Regions from separate parts of the Serratia surfactantfaciens genome, predicted to be linked through region 2. Evidence: predicted binding sites of a transcription regulator. Region 2 holds the regulator's gene; the other holds the start of a gene.
What was found. Region 2 encodes PhoB, which activates phosphate uptake and scavenging genes when phosphate is short. Its sites were predicted from a motif close to CTGTCATAAAACTGNCNNAT; they were not measured.

Region 1 (4,421 bases), 540 kb from region 2:
GCACGCCGAGATCGGCATTGAGCAGCGCTTCCCTCACTAGCTGCGGCACCGCGGCCACCCAACATTGCCATGCGCTATCCCAGCTCAGGGGCGGCAGAGCGCGATAATGGGCCTGCGGCTCGGCGGCGAGCGCGGCGGCATAAGGACACACGGACATGGTTTTCTCCCTCGTAGCCAGATGGCGATAACCACAGGCTAACGATGGACGCGCCGTCATACTTCGTCTAACCTCGAAGTATGCATAACATCGAGATAGAAGATCGTTTAGCGGCACTCAGCGCCGCCATCGCCGACCGCACCCGGGCGCGCATGCTGTGCCTGTTGATGGACGGGCGCGCCTACACCGCCACCGAGCTCAGCGCGGCGGTCGAGGTTGCTCCTTCCACCGCCAGCGCGCATCTGGCGAAACTGCTGGAACAGCGGCTGATCGCCTGCCTCAAACAGGGGCGTTACCGCTATTTTCGGCTGGCCGGGCAACCGGTGGCCGCCGCGCTGGAAGGCCTGATGGCACTGACGGGCGTGCCGCGCCCGTCGGTGAAGAGCAGCACGCCGACCTCGCTGCAATATGCCCGCACCTGCTACGACCATATGGCGGGCGAGGTAGCGGTGAAGCTGCACGATCGGCTGCATGCGCTGAACTGGTTGAGTGGCGAGGAAGACTACCGCTTAAGCGACGCCGGTCAGGTCGCGCTGGCGCGGCTGGGCGTCGATTGTTCCCCTGCCCCCACCCGCCGCCGTTTCGCCTGCGGTTGCCTGGACTGGAGCGAACGCCGTGCCCACCTCGGCGGCGCGCTTGGCGCTGCGCTGCTAAACGCCTTTATCAAACGCGGTTGGATGCTGCGCCAACTCGACAGCCGCGAGCTGCAGCTGACCGACGCCGGTAAAAAAGCGCTGGCCGCACATTTTGAACTCACGCTGTAGCTCTGCGTCGGGGTAGTTTTACTGCAATACTCAAGGGGTACGCTTAAACGATCCCGCCAACCCGAGGAGTTTCCATGCTCGATCCCACCCAATTCCCGATCGTCAAACGCTGGCCGGCTCAGCACCCGGAACGGCTGCAGCTCTACTCTCTGCCGACGCCGAACGGCGTCAAAGTGTCTATCATGCTCGAAGAGATCGGCCTGCCCTATGAAGCGCACCTGATCGATATCGGCAACAACGAAACCTGGACGCCGGAATTCCTGGCGCTGAACCCGAACGGCAAGATCCCGGCGATCATCGATCCCGACGGCCCCGATGGCCGGCCGCTGCCGCTATTCGAATCCGGCGCTATTCTGCTCTACCTGGCGGAAAAGAGCGGCCGCTTTCTGCCGCAGGATCCGGCGCAGCGTTATGAAACCATTCAGTGGGTGTTCTTCCAGATGGCGGCGGTCGGCCCGATGTTCGGCCAGCTCGGTTTCTTCCACAAATTCGCCGGGCGCGAATATGAAGACAAGCGGCCACTGGAGCGTTACAAAAATGAATCGAAACGCCTGCTCGGCGTGTTGGAAACGCGCCTTGAAGGCCGCGACTGGATCATGGGGGCGGACTACAGCATCGCCGATATCTCGCTGCTGGGCTGGGTGCGCAATCTGATCGGCTTCTATGAGGCGCGCGAGCTGGTGGAGTTCGACAGCTTCCCGCGCGTCGCACAGTGGCTGGAGCGTGGTCTGGCTCGGCCGGCAGTGCAGCGCGGGCTCGCGATCCCGGCGCGCGCAGCCTGAATGCCAAACGGGATGACCGTCGGGTCGTCCCATTTTCGCTGTCATAAAATTGTCATCCCTCTGCTCTACTCTCCTTACGTAACAATTTGATGTTATTTACATTGTTGTATTACGACAAGGAGCTTACCCCATGCAACCTGCTGTATCCCTGATCGCCGGCGCCGTGCTGTCCGCCCTGCTCTGTTCCTCCGCCCTCGCGGCAGAAACCTCGGCCAATGCCGATGGCCTGACCGAGCGCGCCGCGCGCGGCAACCTCGTCGAACCGGGTGGCGCCCGTCGTCTGGCCGGCGATCAGACCGCCGCGCTGAAGGCGTCGCTGTCGGACAAACCAGCGAAAAACGTGATCCTGCTGATCGGCGACGGCATGGGGGATTCCGAGATCACCGCCGCGCGCAACTACGCTGAGGGCGCGGGCGGTTACTTCAAGGGCATCGACGCCCTGCCGCTGACCGGGCAATACACGCATTACTCGCTGGACAAGAAAACCCACAAGCCGGATTACGTGACCGACTCCGCCGCCTCGGCCACCGCCTGGGCCACCGGGGTGAAAACCTATAACGGCGCGCTCGGCGTGGACGTGAACGGCAAAGACCAGCCGACGCTGCTGGAGATCGCCAAGGCGGCCGGCAAGGCCACCGGCAACGTCTCCACCGCCGAACTGCAGGACGCCACGCCGGCGGCGCTGGTGTCGCACGTCACCTCGCGCAAATGCTATGGCCCGGAGGAAACCAGCGAGAAATGCGCCGCTAACGCGCTGGAAAACGGCGGCCGCGGCTCCATCACCGAACAGTTGCTGAAAACCCGCGCCGACGTCACGCTGGGAGGCGGCGCGAAATCCTTCAACCAGCTGGCAAAAAGCGGCGAATGGCAGGGGAAATCGCTGAAAGACCAGGCGGCGGCGCAGGGCTATCAGTGGGTCAGCAACGCGGATGAACTGCAGGCCGTCACCCTGGCCAACCAGCAAAAACCGCTGCTGGGCCTGTTCGCCGACGGCAACATGCCGGTGCGCTGGCTGGGGCCGAAAGCCAGCTACCACGGCAACCTCGACAAACCGGCGGTAACCTGCGAAAACAACCCGGCGCGCACCGCCGCCACGCCAACGCTGGCGGCGATGACCGAAAAAGCGATCGCGCTGCTGAAAGACAACCCGAACGGCTTCTTCCTGCAGGTAGAGGGCGCGTCGATCGATAAGCAGGATCACGCCGCCAACCCATGCGGGCAGATTGGCGAAACCGTCGATTTGGACGAAGCGGTGCAAAAAGCGCTGGCCTTCGCCCGCGCCGACGGCAACACGCTGGTGATCGTCACCGCCGATCACGCGCATTCCAGCCAGATCGTCGCCGCCGACGCCAAAGCGCCGGGCCTGACCCAGACGCTGACCACCAAAGACGGCGCGCCGATGACCCTGAGTTACGGCAACTCGGAAGAGGAGTCGCAGGGGCACACCGGCACCCAGCTGCGCGTTGCGGCCTATGGCCCGCACGCCGCCAACGTGGTGGGCCTGACCGATCAGACCGATCTGTTCTTCACCATGCGCGATGCGATGGGCATCAAGTAATCGCCTTGTGAATCCTGGCCGCCCGCAATGGCGGCCATTTATTATTGGTTACCGATGCGTATTTGCAATTTAACCGCAATTATTGTGTGATAACGAAATAACGTCTAATTACGCGACAATTAACCCTTGGAAATAACGCGGTTATATAGCCCTTCCCCCCTCTCTGTTTATTCCTGCGACAACAACCGGCCGTTTTTTGCTTATATTCATTTTTTTTAGTTACAAAAGTAGTTTTTAACATTCTCGCAAACAATAATACCCCGCCAGTAACGTGAACCGATCAATTTGCATCCGGACGGCCTGCAATAGTTCACTTTTCGTTAAAAACCCTATTAACAAAAAGGCATTATCGCTGCCTATCGGCTCACGCCGGGCGGTCGGCTTCATTATTTTCCAGGGTAACTCCCGCTAAATTCTTTCACCTGCAATGAGTAGAATTTACACACAAGAGATTTAATTCAATGAGAAAATTACTCGTCCTGATTTTCAGTCTCAGCCTGTTTAGCGTCACGCAGCAGGCGGCGGCTGAAGAGAAGAATAAAACCGTCGACGTGGTGTTGATCGGCGGCGGCATCATGAGCGCCACCTTGGGTACCTATCTGCATGAGCTGGAGCCGACCTGGACCATCGACATGTACGAGCGCATGAACGGCGTGGCGGAAGAGAGCTCCAACGGCTGGAACAACGCCGGTACCGGCCACTCCGCCTTCAGCGAAATGAACTACACGCCGGAAAAAGCCGATGGCACCATCGACATCAGCAAGGCGGTGAAGGTCAACGAGTCTTTCGAAATCTCCCGTCAGTTCTGGTCTTATCAGGTGAAAAACGATGTCCTGAAAGATCCGAAATCCTTCATTAACAGCGTGCCGCACATGAGCTTCGTGTGGGGCGACGACAACGTCAACTTCCTGCGTAAACGCTACGCGGCGCTGCAGCACAGCACCCTGTTCCGCGGCATGGAATACTCCGAAGATCCTGCGCAAATCAAGCAGTGGGCACCGCTGGTGATGAACGGCCGCGATCCGGCGCAGAAAATCGCCGCCACCCGCATGCCGCTGGGTACCGACGTCAACTTCGGCGTGATCACCCACCAGCTGGTTGACGCGCTGAGCACCAGCGACAAGTTCAAGCTGAACCTGAGCCACGAAGTGCGCGACATC
Region 2 (4,421 bases):
AGGCTGAGGATTTTCATGGGTTGTTCTCCTCGGCGTTGTGCTGCACCGCATCGACCACCTGGCGGAACATTTGGCGCATCCGCTGTTGGCGCGTTTCGGGCAGCTCAGTCTCCTGCGCCAGGCGCCGCTCGAACACTTCATTGACGCTCAGTTCGTTGAGCGTTTCCTTATCCTGCTGTGCGATCGCCTGGCGGCGCTGTTCTTTGCTGCGCCGCAGCAGCAGCACTTCCACCGGCAACTCGTCCGCCAGCAGCTGAATGCGGCGCTGGATGTCGCTGAGGTAGTCCTGCGTCGCCACTTCGATATCCAGCCACACCGGCAGCTCACCGTCATAATCGGCAAACTGCCGCAGCTGCCGTTCGATCTCGGCCAGATCGCCTTTGATCAGCTGCATGGGCTGAAACTGCGGGATCGTTAACGCTTCCACTTGCTGCAAAGCGCCGTCGGCGAAATCGACCATAAAGACGCTTTTGGCTTTGCCCAGTTCATCGAAGCTGAGCGGGATCGGCGAGCCGCTATAGCGAATGTGCTCCGATTTGGCGACGTTCTGCGCGCGGTGGATGTGGCCCAACGCGATATAGTCGGCGGGAGGAAAGGCCTGCGCCGGAAAGGCGTCGAGGGTGCCGATATAGATGTCGCGCACCGAGTCGGAGGTGGTGACGCCGACGGTGGTCAGGTGGCCGGTGGCGACGATCGGCAGCGGCAGGCCCAATTGGTCGCGGCGCTCGCAGGCCGCCTGATACAGCGTTTGGTAATGTTCGGCGATGGCTTCCTGTAACGCCTGCTGTTTCTGCGCGCCGGATTCGCCGGCGCGGCTGGTGAGCAGATCGCGTGGCCGCAAGAACGGGATGGCGCACAGCACCGCGCCCGGCTGGCCGTCGCGCCGGTTCAGCACCAGGATCTGCTGTTCGGGGGCGCCTTGCGCGCTCGCGATCACCGTGGTGTTCAGGCAGGAGAGCAGTTCACGCGATTCGTTCAGCGTCGCCACCGAATCGTGGTTGCCGCCCAGCACCACCAGTTGGCAGCCGGTGCGCTGCAGTTCCACCACAAAGCGGTTGTACAGTTCGCGGGCGTAGCTGGGCGGCGAGCCGGTATCGAACAGATCCCCGGCGACGATCAGCGCATCCACCTGCTGCTGCTCTACCTGTTCGATCAGCCAGTTCAGAAAAGCCTGGTGCTCGGCGGCGCGGCTTTTGGTGAAAAAGTACTGGCCAAGGTGCCAGTCAGAGGTGTGGATCAGGCGCATGACACTCCCGGGTGCAAAGGTAATGGCGATGATTATAAAGGCCGCGGCGCCGGCTGTCCCGGCGCAATGGCGAGGGCAGCGGAATGATTTTTCTTTACTGCGGGAAATAATCGCTATGCTTACTGCCTATAACAGCCGCTTTTTTTCATAAAAGTGTCACAAAACTGACGCATAATGGCGCCCGCAAAGTCGCTAACACATTGGCAGGATTGACGATGGCAAGACGCATACTGGTGGTGGAAGACGAAGCGCCGATCCGTGAGATGGTGTGCTTTGTGTTGGAACAGAATGGTTACCAACCGTTGGAAGCCGAGGATTATGACAGCGCCGTGACGCGCCTGTCTGAGCCGTTCCCTGATTTGGTGTTGCTCGATTGGATGCTGCCCGGCGGTTCCGGCATTCAGTTTATCAAGCATATGAAGCGCGAAGCGCTGACCCGCGATATCCCGGTGATGATGTTGACCGCGCGCGGCGAAGAGGAAGACCGGGTGCGCGGCCTGGAAGTGGGGGCGGATGATTACATCACCAAGCCGTTCTCGCCCAAGGAGCTGGTGGCGCGCATCAAAGCGGTCATGCGCCGTATTTCACCGATGGCGGTGGAAGAAGTGATTGAAATGCAAGGGCTGAGCCTGGATCCGTCCTCTCACCGCGTGATGGCGAACGATCAGGCGCTGGACATGGGGCCGACCGAGTTCAAGCTGCTGCACTTCTTTATGACCCACCCGGAGCGGGTTTATAGCCGCGAGCAGTTGCTTAATCACGTCTGGGGCACTAACGTTTATGTGGAAGACCGTACCGTTGACGTGCATATCCGTCGGCTCCGCAAGGCGTTAGAAACCAGTGGGCATGATAAAATGGTTCAAACCGTTCGGGGCACCGGCTACCGGTTCTCAACGCGCTACTGATCGCGCCGCGCTGGAGAATATGCCGTGTTAGAACGTCTGTCGTGGAAGAGGCTGGCTCTGGAGCTGGCTCTTTTTTGTCTGCCCGCCTTACTGCTGGGGCTGATTTTCGGTTATCTGCCCTGGTTCCTGCTGGCCTCTGCGCTGGCTGCGCTGGTGTGGAATTTCTACAACCAGCTCAAACTCTCCCATTGGCTGTGGATCGACCGCAGCATGACGCCGCCGCCCGGCCGCTGGAGCTGGGAGCCGCTGTTCTATGGCCTGTATCAGATGCAGCAGCGCAACCGCCGCCGCCGCCGCGAGCTGGCGCTGCTTATCAAGCGCTTTCGCAGCGGGGCCGAATCGCTGCCTGACGCGGTGGTGATGACCACCGTCGAAGGCAATATCTTCTGGTGCAACGGTCTGGCGCAGCATCTGCTCGGCTTCCGCTGGCCGGAAGACAACGGCCAGCACATCCTCAACCTGCTGCGTTATCCGGAGTTCAGCCACTATTTGCAACAGCAGGAGTTTTCGCGCCCGCTGACGCTGCAGTTGAACAACGAACATTACGTCGAATTCCGCGTGATGCCCTATTCCGAAGGGCAACTGCTGATGGTGGCGCGCGACGTCACCCAGATGCGCCAGCTGGAAGGGGCGCGGCGCAACTTCTTCGCCAACGTCAGCCATGAGCTGCGCACGCCGTTGACGGTGCTGCAGGGCTACCTGGAAATGATGGGCGACGAAGAGCAGGACGGCTCGCTGCGCAGCAAGGCGCTGAGCACCATGCAAGAGCAGACCCGCCGGATGGACGGGCTGGTCAAGCAGTTGCTGACGCTGTCGCGCATCGAGGCGGCGCCCAATGTCGACATGAACGAACGGGTGGATATTCCGCTGATGCTGCGGGTGTTGCAGCGCGAGGCGCAATCGCTGAGCGGCGGCAATCACGAGATCGCTTTCCGGGTGAACGAACAGCTCAAAGTGTTCGGCAATGAAGACCAGTTGCGCAGCGCGGTGTCTAACCTGGTGTACAACGCGGTCAATCACACGCCGAAGGGCACCCATATCGAAGTCAGCTGGCAGCAGACGGCGCATGGCGCGCAGTTCCAGGTCAGCGACAACGGGCCGGGCATCGCCGCCGAGCACCTTCCGCGCCTGACCGAGCGTTTTTATCGCGTCGACAAGGCCCGTTCGCGCCAGACCGGCGGCAGTGGGCTGGGGCTGGCGATCGTCAAACACGCGCTCAGCCATCACGACGCGCGGCTGGAGATCCTCAGCGAACCGGGGATCGGCACCCGCTTTATCTTTACCTTACCCAACCGGTTGATTGTTCCGGCCGCTTTATCAGAGAATGCGGTGAAAAATTAACGCGAGACACCGGTATGACCCGAATTACCCGAGGGCTGTTGCTTTGCCTGGCGCTGCTGGCCGGACGTGGCGCGCTGGCGCAGCCCGACGGCATGCTGGCGGGCAATCTGTCCAGCGTCGGCTCCGACACCCTGGCGAACCTGATGGCGCTGTGGGCGCAGGACTTCAGCCAGCATTACCCCAACGTTAATCTGCAGATCCAGGCCGCCGGTTCGTCGACCGCGCCGACCGCGTTGGCGGCGGGCGCCGCGCAGCTGGGCCCGATGAGCCGGCCGATGAAGGCGGCCGAGGTTTCGGCGTTCGAACATCGTTACGGCTATGCGCCGCTGGCGGTGCCGGTGGCGGTGGATGCGCTGGTGGTGTTGGTGCATCAGGACAATCCGCTGCGCGGCCTCAATTTGCAGCAACTCGATCGTATTTTCTCCGCCACCCGGCGCTGCGGTGAAAGCCAGCCGCTGACGCGCTGGGGCGAACTGGGGCTGAGCGGCGACTGGGCGACGCGCTCGCTGCAACGCTTTGGCCGCAACTCGGCTTCCGGCACCTACGGCTATTTCAAACTGCGCGCGCTGTGCGGCGGCGATTTTATGCCGCGCGTCAATGAGTTGCCCGGTTCGGCCTCGGTGGTGCAGGCGGTGGCCGGTTCGCTCAACGGCATCGGCTACGCCAGCATCGGTTTTCGCGCCAGCGGCGTGCGGCTGCTGCCGTTGGCGGAGTCGGGGGAGGACTATGTCGCGCCTACCGCCGCCAACGTGCGCAACGATCGCTACCCGCTGTCGCGCTACCTGTATATCTATATCAACAAAGCCCCCAATCAACCGCTGGAGCCGCTGACCGCGGCGTTCCTCGATCGCGTGCTGTCGACCGCAGGACAGAGCCTGGTCAACCACGACGGCTATCTGCCTCTGCCGCCGGCCGCTCTGCAGAAGACC

Region 1: a site for PhoB is predicted at 1,742-1,761, ahead of phoA (alkaline phosphatase). Genes of this name have one in related genera too.

What each region holds. Positions count from the first base shown of each region.
Region 1 is NZ_CP016948.1:901,074-905,494, reverse strand. It holds gene ATE40_RS04360 (cytochrome P450 family protein) at 1-157, opposite strand, end outside; gene ATE40_RS04355 (ArsR/SmtB family transcription factor) at 238-921, shown strand; gene ATE40_RS04350 (glutathione S-transferase N-terminal domain-containing protein) at 996-1,703, shown strand; gene phoA (alkaline phosphatase) at 1,834-3,261, shown strand; gene ATE40_RS04340 (malate:quinone oxidoreductase) at 3,723-4,421, shown strand, end outside.
Region 2 is NZ_CP016948.1:356,798-361,218, forward strand. It holds gene sbcC (exonuclease subunit SbcC) at 1-17, opposite strand, end outside; gene sbcD (exonuclease subunit SbcD) at 14-1,246, opposite strand; gene phoB (phosphate response regulator transcription factor PhoB) at 1,462-2,151, shown strand; gene phoR (phosphate regulon sensor histidine kinase PhoR) at 2,176-3,492, shown strand; gene ATE40_RS01695 (PstS family phosphate ABC transporter substrate-binding protein) at 3,507-4,421, shown strand, end outside.